Regions from separate parts of the Lysinibacillus sp. NPDC056220 genome, predicted to be linked through region 2. Evidence: riboswitches for the same ligand, from Rfam matches in the RefSeq annotation. Region 2 holds a riboswitch; the other holds the start of a gene.
The links. Region 2 has a riboswitch for cobalamin ahead of ACOZBY_RS00775 (glutaredoxin family protein). Riboswitches for the same ligand answer to the same signal wherever they lie in the genome.
Positions count from the first base shown of each region.

Region 1 (10,648 bases), on a different contig from region 2:
CCGCATTTAAATATTGTGTGGCAACCCATTTGTCGTCTTCTTTCGTTAGGGCAGACGTTTTACTTGGTACACCATTCACTAATTTGGAATCTGCATCTTCGTCTGCTCGTTTATGGTCGAACAAAGTTAATGTATAGGGCTGAATGGACATTTGGCCAAGACCCGTGCTATTGACTTGAATAAAGTAACCTCGATCCTTTTTAGCCTTAAAGGATGTATTTACGTCTGTCGTTCCTATCATGCCAAGGAGTATCTCAAGAATATTATCGCTCAGTCCAAATGGAATGGCTGTTTCCATTTCCTTCGGATCAATTTTCATATTGCCGTTTGTATCCTCAATAATCGAACCTGCAAATTTTAAGTCCTTTTGTAGCTCTTTTGGCAGTTGATTTAATTGTTCATTGGTAAATGGAACAGAGGAAAGCAATAAACTCATAATTTCATCATTGCCCTCTTGCTTATAATAATAGTAATCCTCATCGTCTTGATAAATTAGATGATCCTTATAAGTTGTGCCAGGTTGAATTTTTAACGCCTTTGCTTCTTCATAATTCTCTGGATTATAATCTTTCGGAATATCACCTATTTTACTTGTTTTCAACGTATAAGGCTCAGTTGAACGTTCACCAGCATTTACAACAGCTACTACATAGGTTTTATCCTTCTTCAATGCCATTACTTTTGCATCGTTTTCATTACCGGCAGAGCCAAGAAGTAACGAAAGTAAGCCTAGGTCATTGGTTAAGGACGACACAGGAATTAGTTCCTTGGCTTTTTCATCATATTCAAACACAGTACCGGCAGGCATTTGGCTTGCATCTTTGTTAAAGCTAAAGCTATAAAGAGCGTCTTCTTTTGTTTTAAATAAGAAGTAGTCCTCATCATATTCTGTTTGGAAATAAGCTTTTTGATCCTCACCAATGTTGAAGCGAATAGCTTGCTTAATAATCGGATCAACATTTTCTAAATTGTCCGTCGTAAAGGAATTCATGAGCATATTCATCATGCCTTCAATTTCATTCCGTTTTTTTGTTGTACTTGGTGTTATTGGTAACTGGTCGACCGAGACATTTTCGTCATACATGGCATCCTCTAATGGTAGTCCATCCTCATCTGGTGGGAGCGTAACAACCTCACCTTTTAATGTGTATGGGATCATTGACTCACTGACTGTTTCCTCTTTTTCAATGCCACCACTGAAAAACATCTCCATTGAAAACTCGCTATTACTCTCATTAGATACACTTAAAATGTACTCTTGATCGGGTACAGCATCGATGATCATGCTCACTGCTTCACCTTTAGCTGCACCGTAGGAGCTTTGAATTGGGAAGGCTTCTTCTTCTTCGCTTTCCTCTTTTTTAGCTTGCTTTACCTCTTCTGGTGGAATCGGATTGAAATCCTCTTTTAAGTATAAATCCATAGAGGCAGTAACACCTGGTATACCAGATAGATCAAACTTCAATGTTGTCGGTTTTTTTACAGAAAACGTAAAATAATCTTGATCCTTTTGTTGATCTTTAGACAGTAGGGTATAGTTTTTTCCTGCCGTATTGTATGGGAACTTTTTAATAGACTCCATTGAAGACTTATTTAATGCATCGATTGGTAAATCTGAGTTTTTCGTAGTTTGTGCTGTAAAGATATAAGTAGATTTGCCTTTTAAGCTATAACTACCATTATGATCTTTCACACCAATTAACAATGTTCCTTTTTGGTCTGCTTTAAAGAGGTGACCTTCTTTTTTTCCTACACGAACATCATTAACTTTAATTGGCTCTACTTCACCCTGCTTGTTAGTAGGGTAGAAGTATAAATCAAAGGCATAGTCGTATTGTTCAGCACCTTTTAAAGTTAGCTGTGCATATTCATTTGCCTCTAAATCAACCTTATACCATTTTTTTTCATCTTGCTGCTCGAAAACACCTTGTTCGATATTTAATGTATTTTTGGCAAGAACTTTGGCATTTTTGATACGCTCTTCTTTGGATTCAGAATAATGTTTAGGTAATTTATTTAAATCGAACTGTAAGGCTTTCACAGGATCGACAAGCCCATGACCATAAGTAAGGTCATAACCTTTTTTACCTAAATCTTGTGCTGTCATTTCAAGAATTGCTTCAATCTCATGTGGCTTTAAATTCGGATGCTTTGATTTAAGTAGGGAGACGATGCCTGCCACTACAGGAGATGCCATGGAAGTACCACTAAACTTGACAAAAGATGATCCTTTTTTCTCATCGTGTACGGTACTGTAGATGTCTTCGCCAGGAGCCACGACATCAACAGAAGGACCGTAATTGGAATAGCTGGATAGTTTATTTCGATCATTCGTGGAACCAACACTTATAACGCCTTCATAGGAAGCAGGGAAGGAATAGTCATCCGTCGACTCATTTCCAGCGGCTGCAACAATCGTAATTCCACTATCAATAGCTTTTTGAACAGCATCCTGCATAAGTGGGGATTCACCATAGCCTCCAAGACTCATATTAATGACGTCCACACCTTGCTCAATGGCGTACAGAATACCTTGTGCAATGATAAAATCATTTGCTCCTTCTTTTCCGTTAAAGACATCAATAGGTAGTAGCTTCGCTTGTGGATTAATTCCATGTCCACCAATACCATTGTCTTTGGCTGCGGCAATAATCCCAGCAACATGTGTCCCATGGTCACCTGGATAAGATGTATTTGCCGGAGCAGCTGCATTATAAGGTGTGAGTACTTGAGATTTTAGGTCGGGATGTTTAAAATCAACACCCGAATCGATGACAGCTACTGTTACGTCATTTTCCCCAGCTAATGCTAATGCCTGATCCATTTGCAAAAGGCTTAGATGATACATATCTTTTATCTTTGGGTCAGCCTCTTTGTTGAAAGAATGATAGACATAACTAGGGGATACACTTGTAATCCCTTGCTGCTTTAAATAGTAAGAGACGGCTTTTTCAATGGATACACCTTTGTTAAGTTGAATCACATCATAGCCTAATGAAGGAATAGAGCGGATGACCTTGGAGCCAATTTTTTTATGTACGCTTTTATCAAGGCCGGAATGCTTGATAATAATCGTATCTTTACTCATCCATTTGTCTTCAGTTTTAAGATTCTTACCTGCATGTTGTGAATTGCTTGCTAATACGTTCTTCGCTGTTTGATGTGGTGCCTCCTCTGCAAAAGCTGAAGCCACAGGAACCATTAGCGCAGCGGATGCTGCGACAGCGACTGATTTTTTAAACCAACTTTTCAATTGTATCTCTCCTTGATGTTCTATAATAGGTCTCGACTATACTAATACGGATAAGCGATAGAAAAGTTTCGTAAATGAGGAAAATTTTTCTTCGCAATTTGAAAAATCGAACAGTAAAGGGATGAGCTGTCCGTTATTTTATTATTAATAATGCTTATTAAACCTGAACGGGTAGCTGTTCGATCAATTGTAATAAGTCATGCTTAGAGCGAGGAACTGAAATATTTTCTTGCCATAATTTCTTTTTTTGTAGAGCCATGGTCATTTCAAAGACCCATGGTCGCTCAAGATGTGCCCGTTTTAGCAATTCTTCTTCATAGAACAGGGCGATAGGATCACCATGATAAATAATGTTTCCTGCCTCCATGACGATGATGTGATCCGCCCATTCATAGGCAAGGGAAATGTCGTGAGTAGCAGCGATAATCGTTCGTTCACAGTCTTCTAATTTGGCTAAGTACTGAAAAACCTGAGAAGCATAATAGCTATCAAGACCAGCCGTTGGTTCATCTAATAAAAGGACAGCCGGTTCCATCGCTAATACACCTGCCATTGCCACACGTTTTTTCTGTCCTACACTTAAGAAGTGAATCGGTTTATCAAGTAGCTCTGTTACTTCAGTTTGTGCCACAGCCCAGGCTATTTTTTCTTCAATTTTTTCCGTAGACCAACCTAAATTCAATGGACCATAGGCTATATCTTGCTTAACGGTTCCTGAAAAAAGCTGATTATCAGCATCTTGAAAGACAATTCCCACCTGTTGGCGAAGTGCTTTTAATGCTTTTCTACTATATTGAAGTTCGTTCCCATTAAATGAAATGGTTCCGGCTGTCGGTTTCAAAATGCCATTAAGATGTTGAAATAAAGTGGATTTTCCTGCTCCATTATGACCGAGTATAGCGATTTTTTTCCCTTTTGGAATGTCTAGTGAAATATCTGTCAAAGCCTTTGTTCCATCTGCATAGGTATAAGACAAATTAGTCAGTTGAAAATAATATGCTGTCATGAGAAGTATCCTCCATATACGATAAGGAATAAAAAAATAGCCATCATGCCGAGCCAGTTTTTTTTATTATAGACGGCCGTTTCGTGCCAATAAACCGTTTCACCGCCACGTGCCTGCATGGCATTGTTAAGCTCTCGACTACGCTGAAACATTTCAATAAACAACGCTGTAATCAGCATAGACATCGAACGTAACCATTGCATGGGTGAATGATGGCCAAGGCGGGCTTGCTGGGCTAAATGAATTTTTTGCATGCTTTCGAAAAAAATAAAAATAAAACGATAGGTGAGTTCTACTAACTCAACTAATAAAGGAGGGAGCCTCCATTGGCGAAGCACATAACAAATCTCTTGTACAGATGTTGTTAAAATTAAAAAATATAAGCAGCTTATACTGCCGAGTACGATAAAGAATAGCTGCTGTGCGGTAGCGATACTGGCTCTCCCAATAAAAATTGTCCAGCTCATATACGTAAATGATCCCATATGGGCTGGTAATACATGCGTTGCTGGCGCTATCGAAATTAGGATGGAGATGAGACTTGTGAATAAGAAAAATCCTGGTAGTAATAATAGCTTCGCATAGTATTTTAGTGGGATTGTCGCACCCCAAATGATAAAAGCACTCATTACAAAAAATGTAATGAGTGAAAGTCGTTCCTCTCTCATAATAAGCGTGAATAAAAGTAGTCCTAATGAAAATATCATTTTTTCTAGAGGATGAACGTACGCTAGCTTATTGAGATACGCATACTTATCAATGAGTAACATCATTCTTAACCTTCTTTATGCTTGCCACGCATATAGCCGATAAAGTAGCCGATAAAACCAGCACCAATAGCTGCTTGTAGCACGAATAATAAGCTTTCAATTTCACCACTGGGCGGTTCCCATAAACTATCAAACCATGGCTCATACTCTGCATTAATCTCTCCAATGGCAGCTTCGGCTTCACCATCAGCTCCGCCAAATTCTGCTCCCTTTTGGACGAAGAGCGGGATAATGGCCAATAGCACTACAATCGCTAATAGTAATAAATTTCGTTTCATATTAGTGCGCCTCCTTTGTAGAGAAAACACGTAAAGACTTTAATTCGCTAATATTATATTTTTTCATGAAGTTCATGACAATAACTGTTAATATCCCTTCACTCACAGCTAACGGGATTTGTGTTAAGGCAAAAATACTTGCGAACTTTGTAAATGAAGCCATAAAGCCACCGACTTCAGATGGGAAAGCAAGTGCTAATTGAATAGAAGTCACCACATATGTACCTAAATCCCCAAGCATAGCCGCAAAGAAAATAGCTAATGAAAACGATAACCCCATTTTTTGCGCCCCTTTAAATACAAAGTAGACGATAAACGGACCTACGATAGCCATCGAAAATGCATTAGCCCCTAATGTTGTGATTCCACCATGTGCTAAAAGTAAAGATTGAAATAATAAAACAATTGTCCCGATGACACTCATCGCTAACGGTCCAAATAAGACTGTTCCGAGACCTACCCCTGTTGGATGTGAACAGCTCCCTGTAACTGAAGGGATTTTTAAGGCTGATAGAACAAAGGCAAACGCACCAGACAGTCCCAGAATCATTTTTGTTTCTGGGTTTTCTTCGATTGTTTTACGAATAGAGCGCAATCCTAAAATAATAAATGGGACGGAGATTACCCACCAAAAAATAGCCCATTCGATTGGTAAAAAACCTTCCATGATATGCATGGCGAAGGCACGTTTTGGCACCATTAAAAAAGCCAATACAAAATAACTAAGTTTCCACCAAGACAGCTTCAATTTTCTTCCTCCAAACTATAAATAGATTTTTAGAATGTAGCGTGCGTAATAAAAAAAGCACTTTTCCGTTGTTGGAAAAGTGCATAGCTAAAAAAGCAAATAACATTCTCATCTGCTAAGCCGCACACCTATCCTCGTAGGATGAAACGATCACATATTTTCGGCAGGTCTCCTGGCTCTAGTTCAACACTTTATAGGTCTTCCCATCCATTGGACAGTGACATTTTCTATAAAGCTCCCTATTACAGTGGCGGGACCGCGCCGGACTTGAACCGGCTTCCCTTTTAAGTAAAATGACGAGCATTTTACACCAAAAATAGTAAGTTGTGAGATTTCACGACAAAGTGTACCACGAATTTCCATAAATATGCTATACTTTTTTATAAAAATTTTGAAATAGACTATCAATGTCGAAAATTCTGATTACTAAGGATTTTGAGAATAAAAGGGAACAACACCAATTTTAAATAACCAAAAACTCTCTGATAAAATTGATAAATTTGTCATGAATTTTTAAAGAAATATTGAAATTTTAAAATAATAAGATATGATTAAGACAGTTTTCTATTAAATATACAATTAAAAATTTCATATAAAACGTCGATAAGTGCTCGAAAAACTCGAGATAATAGGGAAATTGGTGAAAGTCCAATACAGCCCCCGCTACTGTAATAGCTGATGAAATCGCAATGCCACCTGTGCAAACTAGGGAAGGTGCGACAGTAAAATGAAGCTTAAGTCAGGAAACCTGCTTATCAGATTGTGCATGCAAACTTTTCGGAGGGAGAAGTTGAAGCAAAAGCGAGGATCTGTCTTTCAGTCTATTCGTTTTTATTTGGCTTCTACAAACCTTTACTCTTCGGGAGAGTAAAGGTTTTTCTTTTTCCAAAAGCAAAAGAGGGGAGACATAAAATGACAACGTGGAATTTAGAGGGGATGAAAACACATCTCTTTATTTGCAATGGCAGTAGCTGTATGAACAAGGATGGAGAAGAAATTACCCAAGCTATACGGGACGAAATACAGCGAAACGCACTAGATAAAGAAATACATACGACAAGAACACGCTGTAATGGACGATGTAAGGATGCTTGTGTGGTTATTGCTTACCCCCAGGGGAATTGGTACCGTGTACCATCAACGGAGCATGCTAGAACACTTGTACAGGATTTGCATCATGAATCCTTACATAACGATCATGTTTATACACTTCGGGAAGGGACATTGCAGCGAACAGCGCAAACGACAGCCATTAAAGGGATTGAAAAGGTGAAAGAGGGGTAAAAACATGGCGCAAAAAGGGAAAATTTTCGTAGTAGGCTTTGGACCTGGAGACTTTAAGCATATTACGACACGTGCAGTAGAGGCTTTACAACAAAGTGATATGATCATAGGCTATAAAACCTATGTTGAGCTGATTCAAGATTTAGTGAGTGCAAAATCTATTGTCAGTACAGGCATGACAGAAGAAGTGTCCCGTGCTCAGGAGGCAGTTCGTCAAGCAGAGGCAGGAAGTATAGTTTCGGTCATTTCGAGTGGAGATGCGGGCGTTTATGGTATGGCGGGATTAGTGTATGAAGTTTTAATTGAGCTAGGCTGGACAGAGGCAACTGGTATTGAAGTCGAGATTGTCCCGGGTATTTCAGCTATCAATTCATGTGCTAGTTTACTTGGTGCACCGATTATGCATGATGCTTGTACCATTAGTTTAAGTGACCACCTCACTCCGTGGAATTTAATTGCGAAGCGTGTGGAAGCTGCAGCAATGGCCGATTTTGTCATTGCTCTATACAATCCTAAAAGCGGTCGCCGTACAAGACAAATTGTCGAAGCACAGCGAATTCTTTTAGAATATCGTTCACCTGACACTCCAGTAGGGCTTGTGAAAAGTGCCTATCGAGAACGTCAAGAAGTGACGATGACCACATTGGCAGACATGTTGGAACATGATATCGGTATGCTGACAACCGTCATTATCGGAAACTCATCTACGTTTTTCTATGATAATAAAATGATTACGCCACGTGGCTACCAACGTAAATATACACTTGGCGAGGAAAAGCAGCCATTACGTCCACATCAACGTTTACGGGAAGAAAATGAGCCATGGGCGATGAATCAAGAGACAGGAACAGCACGCAATGACTTTGCGGCAGACCCCAATGCAGGGCGAATGAATAAACCCAGTGTAGCCGTTATGCCAAAGCCGAAAAAAACGGCACTTGAAATGGCTACAGCGGCACTTGCAATGGTAAAGGGAACAAATGCTATCAAGGTTACTCCAAAGCTTGTACAACAAAAAATAGAATCCATTTTTGAATTAGCAGTGAGCCCTGGAGTGGCCAATAAATTTTTTACACCACAGCAAATGATGACGTTAGCAGAGGTCGTAGGCGAAGATGGATCGATGGAATACACACCAGATCATCAAATCCATTTAAAAATACCTACAACTACGCCTGAACGCATCACTGAAAAATTACAGCAAGTAGGCTTTTTATTAGCACCAATTGGTGATGTATTGTCGTTGAAGGCTTGCGATTTTTGCTACGGTGAAAAAGCAGATTCCATACCATATGCGGAGGAAATTCAAGAAAAGCTTGGTGGTCTGTCTTTACCGAAAACATTAAATATTGGCTTTAATGGCTGTGGGATGGCTTGTTATCGAGCAGTATTTGACGATATTGGGATTGTCTATCGTAAAAGTAAATTTGATGTCTTTATTGGAGCGAAACCAGTCGGACGTACGGCTCATGCAGCACAGCCTGTTGTAGAAGGCTTGGAGCCTGAACAATTGATTCCTTTAATTACAGATATTATTGAAGAATATAAAGCCAATGCGCATCCAAACGAACGCTTATTTAAATACTTCAAGCGTGTGAAAAAGATATTGCATTTTACGTATCAAGATATGTCTTCCAAAATAAAAATAGAGCCAGCTCCGTGCGGCGACTAGTGAGGAGAAAAGAGATGAAAGCTATATTATTTGTTGGCCATGGTAGCCGTTTAGCAGCAGGAAATGATGAGGTACGTACATTTATCGAGCAAATGACATCTCGCATTGATGAACAATATCTAGTAGAAACATGTTTCCTAGAATTTGCTTCTCCTAACATTGAAGAAGGTATTACAAATTGTGTGAAAAAGGGTGCTACAGAGGTACATGTAATCCCGATTATATTACTTCATGCAGGTCATTCCAAGCTACATATCCCGGCAGAAATCGAGCATGCCCGTGAGCATTATCCGAATATCACATTCACATATGGTCAAACAATTGGCATTCATGAAGAAATATTTGCGATATTACAAGATCGTTTAGTTGAAATTGGATTTAATACAGAACAAGAACAGGAAGATACAGCCGTTTTATTAATTGCTCGAGGTGGCAGTGATCCTTATGCAAATGGGGACTTTTATAAAATCACACGATTGCTATGGGAAAAACTACCTGTTAAATACGTAGAAAGTGCCTTTATGGGTGTAACGGACCCACGTGTTGAAGAAGGCATTGAACGCTGCGTCAAACTAGGTGCTAAGAAAATAATCATGCTTCCTTACTTTTTATTCACTGGTATTTTAATGGAGCGTATGCATGTTATGTGTGAGAAATTCAATGAGCAATTTCCTGCATGTGAAATTCAAATTGCCAACTACTTTGGCTACCACGAACGTTTACAAAATGTTTTATTAGAGCGTATTGAGCAAGCGATGAATGGTACATCTACAGGTATGCAAGATCTTGAAGATTATCGTGCTTACGCTGCTATTCATGGACATGCACATCATCATCACCATCATGATCACGATCATGGACATGACCATCATGATCACGATCATGGACATGACCACCACCACGACCATGACCATCATCATCATGAAAAGGAGCCCGTTAAATGATTTTCATGTTAGCAGGGACGAGTGATGCAAGAAATCTGGGCCTTGAATTGCAAAGTACAGGTCATGCTGTAACTGCCACTGTTGTGACGGAATCGGCAGCCTCTAGTCTTGCTGACGTTGGCTTGCCTTCCTTAATAGGGAGACTAACAGCGGAAGAAATGGCGACTATTATAATGGAACAAGGCTTTCAATTGGTCGTAGATGCCTCTCATCCATTTGCTGAAGAGGCATCGAAAAATGCTATGGCAGCAGCTGAAAAAGCGCAAGTACCATATATCCGCTATGAACGTGCCCATGAGCATTATGCTCACCCACTTATTACAGTTGTAAAGGATTATGAAGAGGCGGCTCAGTTAGCAGCTGAAAAGCGTGGTGTCATTATGCTGACAACAGGCAGTAAAACGCTTGCTACATTTACGAAAGTTTTACAAGGCTTAGAAAACACAAGAGTCATTGCTCGTATGCTCCCACGACTTGACAATATGGAAAAATGTGAGGCGCTCGGTGTCGCACAGCGAGATATTGTAGCCATTCAAGGCCCATTTTCAAAGGAATTAAATGAAGCATTATTCCGTCAATATGGAGTGACCTTAATGATCACTAAAGAAAGCGGCAAAGTGGGCTCGGTAGACGAGAAGCTAGAGGCAGCCCTTGCCTGTTCTATAGAAACAATTCTTATTGCAAGACCCAATA
Region 1 is NZ_JBMOXD010000002.1:708,070-718,717, forward strand. Features, by position in the region: gene ACOZBY_RS08520 (S8 family serine peptidase) at 1-3,253, opposite strand, end outside; gene ACOZBY_RS08525 (energy-coupling factor ABC transporter ATP-binding protein) at 3,411-4,259, opposite strand; gene cbiQ (cobalt ECF transporter T component CbiQ) at 4,256-5,032, opposite strand; gene ACOZBY_RS08535 (energy-coupling factor ABC transporter substrate-binding protein) at 5,035-5,307, opposite strand; gene ACOZBY_RS08540 (energy-coupling factor ABC transporter permease) at 5,309-6,055, opposite strand; cobalamin riboswitch at 6,201-6,385, opposite strand; cobalamin riboswitch at 6,644-6,825, shown strand; gene ACOZBY_RS08545 ((2Fe-2S) ferredoxin domain-containing protein) at 6,968-7,339, shown strand; gene cobJ (precorrin-3B C(17)-methyltransferase) at 7,344-9,011, shown strand; gene ACOZBY_RS08555 (sirohydrochlorin chelatase) at 9,026-9,955, shown strand; gene cobK (precorrin-6A reductase) at 9,952-10,648, shown strand, end outside.
Region 1: another riboswitch for cobalamin. It lies ahead of ACOZBY_RS08545 ((2Fe-2S) ferredoxin domain-containing protein); the one in region 2 lies ahead of ACOZBY_RS00775 (glutaredoxin family protein).

Region 2 (10,648 bases):
TGTCCTTCTACTTTAACGTCCGCATTAATGAATGTAGCTGTACCTAATGCAGCTTTTGCATCAATAGTAAATACAGTTTTATCTTCTGCATCTTTCATATCAGCATCTTTTAAGTAGTAAACCGTAGAACCAACCGTTACTTTTGCATATTCTTCAGCAGTAGCGCCCGCATCTGCATCAAGATTTTGCTTCATTAATTCTTCTGAGAAATCAAACGTAATTTCTGTACCATTCACAGCAGTTGAAACAGTTGGTTTTGAATTATCAACGTCTGCTTTTAGAACCGTGAAGTTCACTGCAATGGGATTTGCAATATTATTAGCAAAGTCAGTTGCTCCTACGATGTCTACTTTATAAGTCTGCTCAGCAGTTAAGCCTTTGATTGTTAATGTCTTTCCAGATAAAGTATAACGATCTTTAGCAAGTTCAGTACCATTTAAGCTAACTGTTCCTTCGTTTTGTACAAGCTCATCGAAAGTGATTACTGCTGTTGTGCCTTTTGCTTCAACAGAATTTACGCTAACAGGAGTTGTATCAGCAAATGTGATTAATTTATTAAACTCTTCAGTTAGAACTTTTGCATCTGCTTTTGTTTTGATTGGGTTTACAGTTACTTTGCCATTTGTTAATTTAATTTCTTTATCAGTTGTTAAAATAACAGTCATTCCGTCTTCAGAAACTTTTGCGTTCGTAATAGCTACCCCGTCAATAGCGTATTTCGCTGTTACAGCAGCATCTTTTGCATCAACAGCTGTGTTGAACTTCACTTCAAATTCTTTTGCGTTAAGCCCTTTTACAGATTCTACTGCTGGTGTTACTTCTTGAACTGCATCAATTGTACGCTTTACCATAGTAGCAAATTCTTCGCGGCTAATTTTATCCTGTGGTGCTAATAATGATCCTTTACCATTAATTACACCATTTTCAACAGCTGTTTCTAAGTAAGATACAGCCCATTTAGAAGCTTTAGAAGCATCTGAGAATTGACTAAGGTCTGCTTTACCAGTTAATTGATAACCTTGTACGATAACTTTTGCAGCTTGTTCTCTTGTTAATTGTGCTTTCGGTTCAAATTTACCATTACCCATACCATCAAATAATTCTGGTGAAGTGGCAAGCACTGCATTATAGAACCAGTCATTTTCATTTACATCTGTAAAATCTTCTGTTCCAGTAGCTTTTAAGTCTAATGCTTTTGATAAAATTTCAGCTGCTTCAGCACGAGTAAGTGTACCAGCTGGGTTGAAGTTTCCTTTTTCGTCACCTTGGATGAAACCTTTGTCAGTTAAAAACTGTACTGCTTCTTTTGCCCATGATGAAATGCTACCTGCATCATTAAATTCAGCAGCTGATGCTACCGGTACGATTGCTGATGCTACAAGTGCTGCTGTAGCAGTAGTTGCAAAAAATTTACGACCTTTGTTATGTTTCGTCATTTGTATATTCCTCCAGAATTCAAATAAATTATATTATTCTGTGAGAACAATATTACCGCTCTATTAAATTTTATTAATATGTATAATACGTTCTCTCAAATAATAATTACTAATAGTTATGGATAAAGCAGCCTTCAAAAATTTTCATGATGAAATATACCAATCAATCTTAAATTTGCTTTACAAGACAATAATATAACTACATTACCAATAAATAAACGCTAAAAATAAGGTAATTTTAATACCAAATTGGTCGTATAGGTAATTATTTCATAAATAATTACCTATAAATAGAAACTCATAGAGAAATGAAGACAAGATGCAGAAAAAACAGTTATTTATTGCTGGAAACTTTAACTTTCTATTTTTTTAGATTCCATTTATTTTTTAAAATAATAGTAGGGCTAATAGCTTTTCTAACGATATAAATGTAAAATATTAACAGACTAAATTCTATGCTAATAAAATATAAATTGTTAAAATCATTGTTTCGCTAATTGAGTGAGCTTGAAATTATATATCGTTTTTTTGAAGGGATGGATGAAAATAAATATAGGAAAGATGCGTTTTTTCATAATGATGGCAGAAGAATTGAATGTTGTCGTGCAGCAGAATGTCTGTGGATGGCACTACCTCCCCTTAGTCAAGTAAACTTTTTCAACAGACTAGGAGAATGGTTGAGCTCCATTTATCCTAAATCATCCTCTTAATAGACTATTTTTCAAGTTCCTTAATTACGTGAAATTCCAAAATTTTTAAGCGAAATATCCATAACTGTATATAGTTAATTTACCAGATCATAACAATTCAGACGTAAGTCCGAAGACAACAAAGGATAATAAGCTGTATAGTTCAGTTATACTTTTTAATCTAAAAAGTATAAGGAGAAATCCTAGGCAGCCCTTACGCATAGTTTAAAATTGCTACTAAAACGTTCAATTAGATTCTTTTTTAAAGCTATCGTAATAAGTGTGCTATTTTTTGTACTATAAATTGTTTGGAAATCGGAACATGTAAATATTGTAGAAAGTATGTGGGGGTGTTTTCTATGAAAGAAAAGATACATTTTACCATCTTAAGTAATGATTCAACCGATGGAGATGGGGGTTACGGCGTAGGTACCCTTGATTTAAATAATGTAACGCCTATTATTATAGATTGTGAAAAAAAACACGTATTTATAGACCTAGAAGCCTTACATGGGCGAAGTATTATTGAAAAAAAAGTGCGTTTTTCACCAGATTTAGCTCATGCTAGTGACGATTATAATCGTTATTGGATCGTTTGGGTAGCTCTTCAGGTCGGGGAAAATGGACCTTATTATGCGGGATGTACTGCAAGTGAAGTACGGGTAGCAAAGGAAGAACGACGCATTAAACTTGGCTATAAATCGTTGCCAGAGCAAGTAAATTATTTAGATAAAGCACTTAAAGGGACATTTATCCTAAGTCATGTCGATCCCAATTCAAAAAAACTACTTTTCCAATTTTTATCTGAATTTAATGAACAGTATTGGAAGCACTCGCCTGAAGAATTAAAACATCAATTAGGGGAGGATTTATAATGGCCTTTGTAATTACAGAATTATGTAGGGATGAAAAAGCAGCCGTTTGTTTAGATGTCTGTCCCGTAAATTGCATTGTAAATACAGATACACAATATGTCATTAACCCTGATATCTGTATCGATTGTGGCGCTTGTGAATTAGTTTGTCCCGTAGAGGCTATTTTTTTTGAGGATGAATTGCCTGCTGAATATCATTCTTCCACTCTACTAGCACGTAACTATTTTCGGAACTAGATGATATACAGCTTACTATCTAATTCCAGCAGCAATATATTGATTGAATAGATGTCATGATTTAGAGCTCTGAACGTCATGTGAAAAAGTAGTACAAACGATGGTTTGTACTACTCATATACTTTTTATTTGATCTTAGCGAACAAACCATATTACTTGCTATCTATTTTTAAGACCTCCCAAATAGAATTATCTACTTCTATTGCTTGTCTATAGGGTAGCTCTCTATTAGCCTTCGCATTCCAATATGCCTCCCCGACAGGTTTATTACCTAATTCAAAATCTATACCATCCCACGTATCTTCACGAAATGCATAAAATGCCCAATGACAGCCATAATCATTAAAAATATCCATTAAATACTTGATATATTGATCCGCTCCAGCAACCATTCGGTTAATGCCAAACTCTTCTGCCATATTATCACCTCATATAAATCCTACTGAACCTACGTTACACAAATGTGACAACCTATGTTTAAATATAAATTGATTAGATTATTCTAGGGAAAAATAAAAAGGATTGAGTTCAGTACATACCAAACTCAATCCTTACAAACGCCTATTGAAAACTTAATCTTATTTTGTACCACTCGCTCCAAATCCCGAAGTTCCACGAACCGTTTGAGATAATTCATTAACTTCCAAGAGTTGAATAGTAGGGACAAATTGAATCACCATCTGGGCAATTCGCATAGATTTTTCTACGAAGAACGTATCTTGACCATGATTAATTAAAATTACACCGATTTCCCCTCTATAGCCTTCATCGATTGTTCCTGGGCTATTGAGCACTGTAATACTATGTTTTAAGGCTAGTCCACTTCTTGGTCGAATTTGTGCTTCCGTTCCTTTTGGTAATTCAATTTGAATTCCTGTTTTAATTAATTTAGTCCCACCAGCAGGTATCTCTACAGTTTCAATGGAATAGAGGTCCATCCCAGCATCGCCAGGGTTAGCTTGCATGGGTAGCATTGCATCTTCATGCATTCTTTTGATTTTTACTTCTACATTCATTGTTCTTCATCCTAACGATTAAAATTAAATGTGTCATCTGTAATTGGCGCTACTTTTGCCTTAGCATAGGTAGCCCCCTTTTGTGAAAAGAAATCATATGTGGAGCCCTCATTACGAATTCCATTCATAACGATTGGATTCACTTCTTCTTCAGGAAACATAGCTTCAAAACCAACATTCATTAAGGCTTTATTTGCATTATAACGCACATAGGCTTTTACCTCAGGCGATAATCCTGTCTCCGCATAAATGTCCTCTGTATATTTCATTTCATTCTGATATAAATCCAGCAGTAATTCATAGCCCCATAATTGTAAAGCTTCTTGCTTTTCTTTTGAAAATTGCTTATATAGATTTTGAGCAAAAAATCCTACTGCAACACCATGAATGGATTCGTCGCGCAAAATGAGGGAAATAATTTCAGCACTGTTTCTTAAAAAACCTTGCCCACCTAAGTATAATGGGTAGAAAAAGCCAGAATAGAAAAGGAAGGATTCAAGCATAACGGATGAAAACATCGCTTTCCATAAGCTCTCAGCGTCCCCTTCTTCAATACTATTATAAATATCCGCTATTTTATTTGCCTTATATTGTAAATATTCATTTTTCTTTACCCATTCAAAGAGCTCGTCTATTTCCTCGTTTGTACAAAGCGTTGTAAATATATAAGAATATGATTTAGCATGTATTGCCTCAAATGCATCAAAAACGGTTAATACAGCCTTTTCCTGTAAATCATCTGTATAAGCAGCAACACGATTCATCCCAATATTTGTCTGAACGGTATCCAGCAAGGTTAATCCTGCAAACACTTTTTTATACGTGTCCTGATGCTCAAAACTTTTCCACTGTTGAATATCTTTACTCACTGCAATTTCTTCGGGAAACCAAATTTGCTTCCATTGCTGGTCCCAAAAAATTTGGGCCAGTTCACTTGTTGCTTTGTTCCAGTTGACTGCCTCATACACTATATTTGACATGCTACACACTCCTCTAAGCTTTGTAATCGTTGACGAACATAGTAAACGGACTTAATCCCTTTAACCCATGCATAAATGTATACTTTAGCTAGTTGTTCTGTTGTCCAATTATCAGTGACATAAAGAGTCATTGAAATACCTTGGTCAACATGTTTTTGAGAAGCTGCGTATAAATCAATTAAATCATAAGGATCAACATCATATGCCTCTACATATAGATGACTGTTTTCATTTGTTAAATGTGGCATTGGATAAATTGTTCGACTATCTGCATAATCACGAACCTCTACACGTTCTGTACATGGAGAGATGGAGGCCGTACAGCTACGAATGTACGATATACTACCAGTTGGTGCTATAGCTAAACGATATGAATGGAATAAGCCATATTGCATAACATCTTGCTTTAATAATTCCCACATTTTACTAGTAATGATTGGAATGTTTCCGAGTGCTTTTAATACAGCAGGTGAAAGCTCTTCTTCAGTCTTATTTACATATTGATCAAAATAGATACCTGAAGCATAATCGCTATCTTCAAATCGATAGAACGTTTCTGCTTTTTCTTTAGCCATTTCCATCGATGATTTTAGAGAATAATAGTTCATTGCTTCCATAAAGCGGTCCATGAAATGAATAGAATCTTTCGAGCCATACATAATTCCCTCCGTAACAAGATGTCCATGGAGATTCATACACCCTAGACCTACTGAGTGCATTAATTGATTGGCTTTTGCGACCGACGGAACATTTTTGATGTGCGTCATTTGGGATACATTTGTTAATAAGTGCATAGCTGTATCGATTAATGCTTCAAAATCATTTACTTTACTCGCTGCGTGGATATCAATTGACCCTAAATTACACGACACATCTAACCCATATTCGTTAGGTTGATCTTGATCTGTGATAACACTAGTTTCTTGAACTTGCAAGATTTCAGTACATAAGTTTGACATTTTTACGCGACCGATATTTTTTAGTGGATGTACGTCATTAACATTATCATCAAAAATTTCAAAGGGATAACCGGATTCGAATTGAGCTTTTTTTACCTCTGTATAGAGTCTACGCGCATTCAAACGTTTAATTTTACGGATTTTAGGATTATCTAGTAGTTCATAGTACATATCAGAAATTGAAATTTCCGACATTCGTTTACCATATACTTTAAAAATATCATATGGACTAAATAACACTATATCTTTATCACGCTTCATCAGTTCGAAGAAAATACTTGGTATAATAATACCTGTTGATAGTGTTGCGAGGCGAATTTTATCATCAGCATTTGGTTTTTTTGATGAAATAAAATTCTCTATATCTGCATGGAAAATATTTAGGTAAACAACTCCTGAGCCATTACGCTGACCAAGCTGATTAGAATAACTAAAAGAATTTTCTAATAGTTTCGCCACTGGAATCACACCACTTGCACGATTTAGTATTTCTTTAATTGGATCACCTAAAGGACGTAAATCCGTTAAGTTGACCCCGACCCCTCCACCTAGACGTGATAGCTCTAAACAATAACCAATATTTTCAGCGATGCTATTCATGGAGTCATCCATGGATAATTTAAAGCAACTTACTAATTCGCCACGAGCTTTCTTCCCACTATTTAATGCAGTAGGCGTTGCAGGTTGATAGGCTTCCATCATCGCTTCTACAGAACGTTCTGCTAGTACCGTGTTCCCCTGTGCCAAGTACAAGGCAATAATGACAATCCGGTCCTCATATTTTTCTAAGATTTCTTCTCCATCACGACTTTTCATAGCGTAGCTGTCATAAAATTTGCTAGCACTCATAAATGATGGGAAACGGAAATTATAATCATACGCTTTTTTGTACAACTTTTTAATAAAATCCATCTCGTACATGTCGATAAAAGCTTTTTCGTAGTAGCCTTCATCAACTAAATAGCGGATTTTTTCCTCTATATCTATAAAGTAACGTAAACGTACGTTGACATATTCTAAAAAGTAGCGGCGCGTAGCCTCACGATCCTTTTCTAACTCTAGTAGCCCCGTTGTACTATAACGATTCAGTACGTCATTATTAAGCTTTAAATAAGTTTTCATCCCATTACCCTCGTTTCATAAAACGTTTGTATAGCTTCATAATCTGTTTGATTGCCGCGCAAATCTAATTTCCTCACTAATGGTACATGATAGGTAGTAGCAATTTTCTCTCCTGCTGCGCCAAATACATGATGTCCAAAGTTACTGTTGCCACTAGCAACTACTCCTTTACAAAAATCTCTGTTTTTATCTAAGAAACGTTGCACTTTTGCTGGAATGTCGCCTAAACCATCTGTGTATGTAATTAAAAGATAAGGCTTATTCAAGCTTAATTCCTCTGAGAGTTCAATAGATTCTGCCCTTAGTTTAGATACTACATTGCGGACATTTCCTGTACGACTAGCGTAAACGATCATAGTGTAATCATCTCAATACGAGAAACAATTTCCTGAACATCCCCTATAAATGTTTCATCCACCTCTAAAACAGGCACACTTAAAAAACCTGCATCAATAATTGTTTGTTTAGCTTGTTCATCGTGATCAATATTAACAATTTCTGCTTCAAGTCCTGCTCGTTGTAATTCGGATTTTACCCAAAGGCATTTTGGACAGATTGTTTTCGTATAAAGTTTCATAGTAATCCCTCTTTTCATAAAATAAAAAAGCTACCTCTTCTAAAGAGATAGCTTACATGGAAACGTTAACATACTAAAAATACTGACGTTCCCATCTCTTAATCCCCGAAGAAATGATAAATTTGTTTTATAAAGGCAGGTCTCCTGGCTTTGCTTCAATCTCTGATTTCCTTCCCATGCGAATGCACAGTGGTTACAATCATCGTCAGCTTTACAGTTGCGGGGACAGCGTCGGAATAGTACCGAACTTCCCTATTAAACTACATATAGTAGTACCTATACAAAACGAACACAATATATTGTTTTTCAATAGTTTTAAGTGTACCATCCTTTATATAAAAAGTAAATCGCGAAATAAAAGTTCATCAATTTGAGACTATTCATATTTTCTGACATAACCTTAATCGAAAGAGATAAAACATAATCATATAAAAATATAACTATAAAAAAATAGGAAGTTACATGCTGATCATTTATTTACCTAATAACGGAGGCCCAATTGAAATTTTATTCATAAAAAAGGCATCTTTCCATAATAGTAAAGATGCAATTATGACTAAAACTACATAATCGTCAACCCACTTTGAGAAAGATGTATATCATTCATCATACTCAATTTATCCTATCTTTGCAGATTTTTCGTTGTACTTGTCCCTTTGCAACTATTCATAATAAACAGGTACCTTTATCCAGTTATTCTGTATTCATAGTATAACATATCCAAGTTCTTTCTCTGTCCGCTCAACTAGGTATATTAACTTTATCCTTTATTTACAAAAATAGCTGATGAATTTTCTATACTCATCAGCTAACCTTTTACTTAAAACCTATCTATTGTGATATCCAAATTTATACTAGAGGCTGTCTTAAAACCTTCCGCAGCAGCGATCATTAAAGAAGAGGCACCCCCCTTTTCCGTTTCACCTGCAACATATATTCCAGCCGCTGTTGTTCGTCCAGTACCATCAGTAATAATTGTCCCATTTTCATCAACTTGGCAATTTAGCTGTTTAGCAAATTTATTTGGACGATAAAAATTAGGTACGACAAATCCACCACTTCTTAAAATATGTTCACCTGTTTCTAATTCAATACTAATTAAGTTACTATCTTCCCCATGCAAGTTTTTTACACATTCTGTATACAGTTTAATTTTTTTACGTTCAAATTCACTTTGAACGTTATCGGAAAGTTGATGACCATTCGTAAAAACGATTAAATCCTGTGACCAATTAAAAACCAATTTGGTCATATGTTTAATATGCTCCTCTTTTTCTGCTATGATAGCCAATGGCTTGTCTCTCAGCTCCCAACCATCGCAATAAGGACAGCTAAACAAGCTTTTACCATAATATTGTCTGATTTGCGGGAGGGGAAACTCCTCTTGTATTCCAGTAGCTAACAATACTTTTGCAGACATATATGATTTATTTTCCGAAGTTTTGACAAGAAATAAACCGCTTTTATCATCTTTAGTTATCTCGATAATTGTTTGATCTAACATAGATATAGATGGGTAAGATTTTATTTCTTTACTAGCTATATTCTTAAATTCTTGTGGCTTTATCCCATCTCTTGTTAAAAAACCATGCGACTCTTGAGTTACACGATTTCGATTAGTTCCATTATCAAATATAGCAATCTTTCTGCGCGCCCTTCCCAATGTTAAGGCAGCACTTAAACCAGCAGGGCCACCACCTATAATTACACAATCGTATTTATTCATCCTTTTTTCCTCCACATCAAAATATATTATAGACCTTTAATATCTGTAATTAAGGCAAAAGACACCGCAAAAGTTATATACCTTTTCAATTATGAGTCATTAAACCCTTAATGTTTAACTACCTCATTAAAGATTACGTAGCATAAAATAACGTTTAGTTTGTCGGGTCTTACCGCCCTATTAAAGACTTAACATATCTATAATATCTATTTAGTTTTTTTTCGTCAATTTTTTCGTTTTCATATTTAAAATACATAGGACCATCAAATATCTGCCGTTGAAAGAATTCTTGTCCACAGAAATGAATCTACTATAGGCTAGTTATGAATGAGGTAAAGTAAAAGCCACTCCAAAAGTTTGGAATGGCTAATTTTTTTACTGTACTTCATGAATACTGTCCATACTGTTTAATTATCAAAATAAAGTATGATTAGCATATGCTTTACATTGTTCCTGCAAGTAGTCATTACTTAAATTCAATTTCCTCTGCCGATGCCCCTTTTGTATACGTTATGGTCGATCCAGCAGGTAAATTACGGATTTCTTTTACATTTTTTCCTTCAATAATAATGGAACCAATTTTCGTACCTTTAAAGTCAATAATCGCATTTCCTTTTTTAGGACTGATCACTACAGTTTTGTTTGCAAATCCTTCGCCATGGAATTCGGCATATTGACTAAATACTGCAATGCCATTTTTAATAATGGTATTTTCCCCTAACGTTAATGAAATGCTTGGACGATTCACTATTAATTTACCAGTCTTGTAGTGATTAAAGCTATATACATTTTCAGGTACTATTGGTGTTGGTATTTCTTCTTTTCCTGCTTGCAAATCAATTTGAACTAATACAGGGTCATGATCCGATGCTCTGCCTTGTGCCTCTGTAAAGTTCGCATTCATATGAATTAGGTCAATTTCCGTAACATCCGCAAGATGATTCGAAACTAAAATATGATCCAACACTTGATTGTTCCCTTGGAAGAAGTACGTAAAACGATCTTGCTCTGGGGCTTTATCTATCATATTCG
Region 2 is NZ_JBMOXD010000001.1:152,196-162,843, forward strand. Features, by position in the region: gene ACOZBY_RS00735 (S-layer homology domain-containing protein) at 1-1,436, opposite strand, end outside; gene ACOZBY_RS00740 (YwhD family protein) at 2,485-3,000, shown strand; gene ACOZBY_RS00745 (indolepyruvate ferredoxin oxidoreductase subunit alpha) at 3,000-3,236, shown strand; gene ACOZBY_RS00750 (hypothetical protein) at 3,389-3,655, opposite strand; gene dut (dUTP diphosphatase) at 3,815-4,252, opposite strand; gene nrdF (class 1b ribonucleoside-diphosphate reductase subunit beta) at 4,264-5,232, opposite strand; gene nrdE (class 1b ribonucleoside-diphosphate reductase subunit alpha) at 5,220-7,313, opposite strand; gene nrdI (class Ib ribonucleoside-diphosphate reductase assembly flavoprotein NrdI) at 7,310-7,669, opposite strand; gene ACOZBY_RS00775 (glutaredoxin family protein) at 7,666-7,890, opposite strand; cobalamin riboswitch at 8,008-8,185, opposite strand; gene ACOZBY_RS00780 (NAD(P)/FAD-dependent oxidoreductase) at 8,711-9,616, opposite strand; gene ACOZBY_RS00785 (chitobiase/beta-hexosaminidase C-terminal domain-containing protein) at 10,083-10,648, opposite strand, start outside.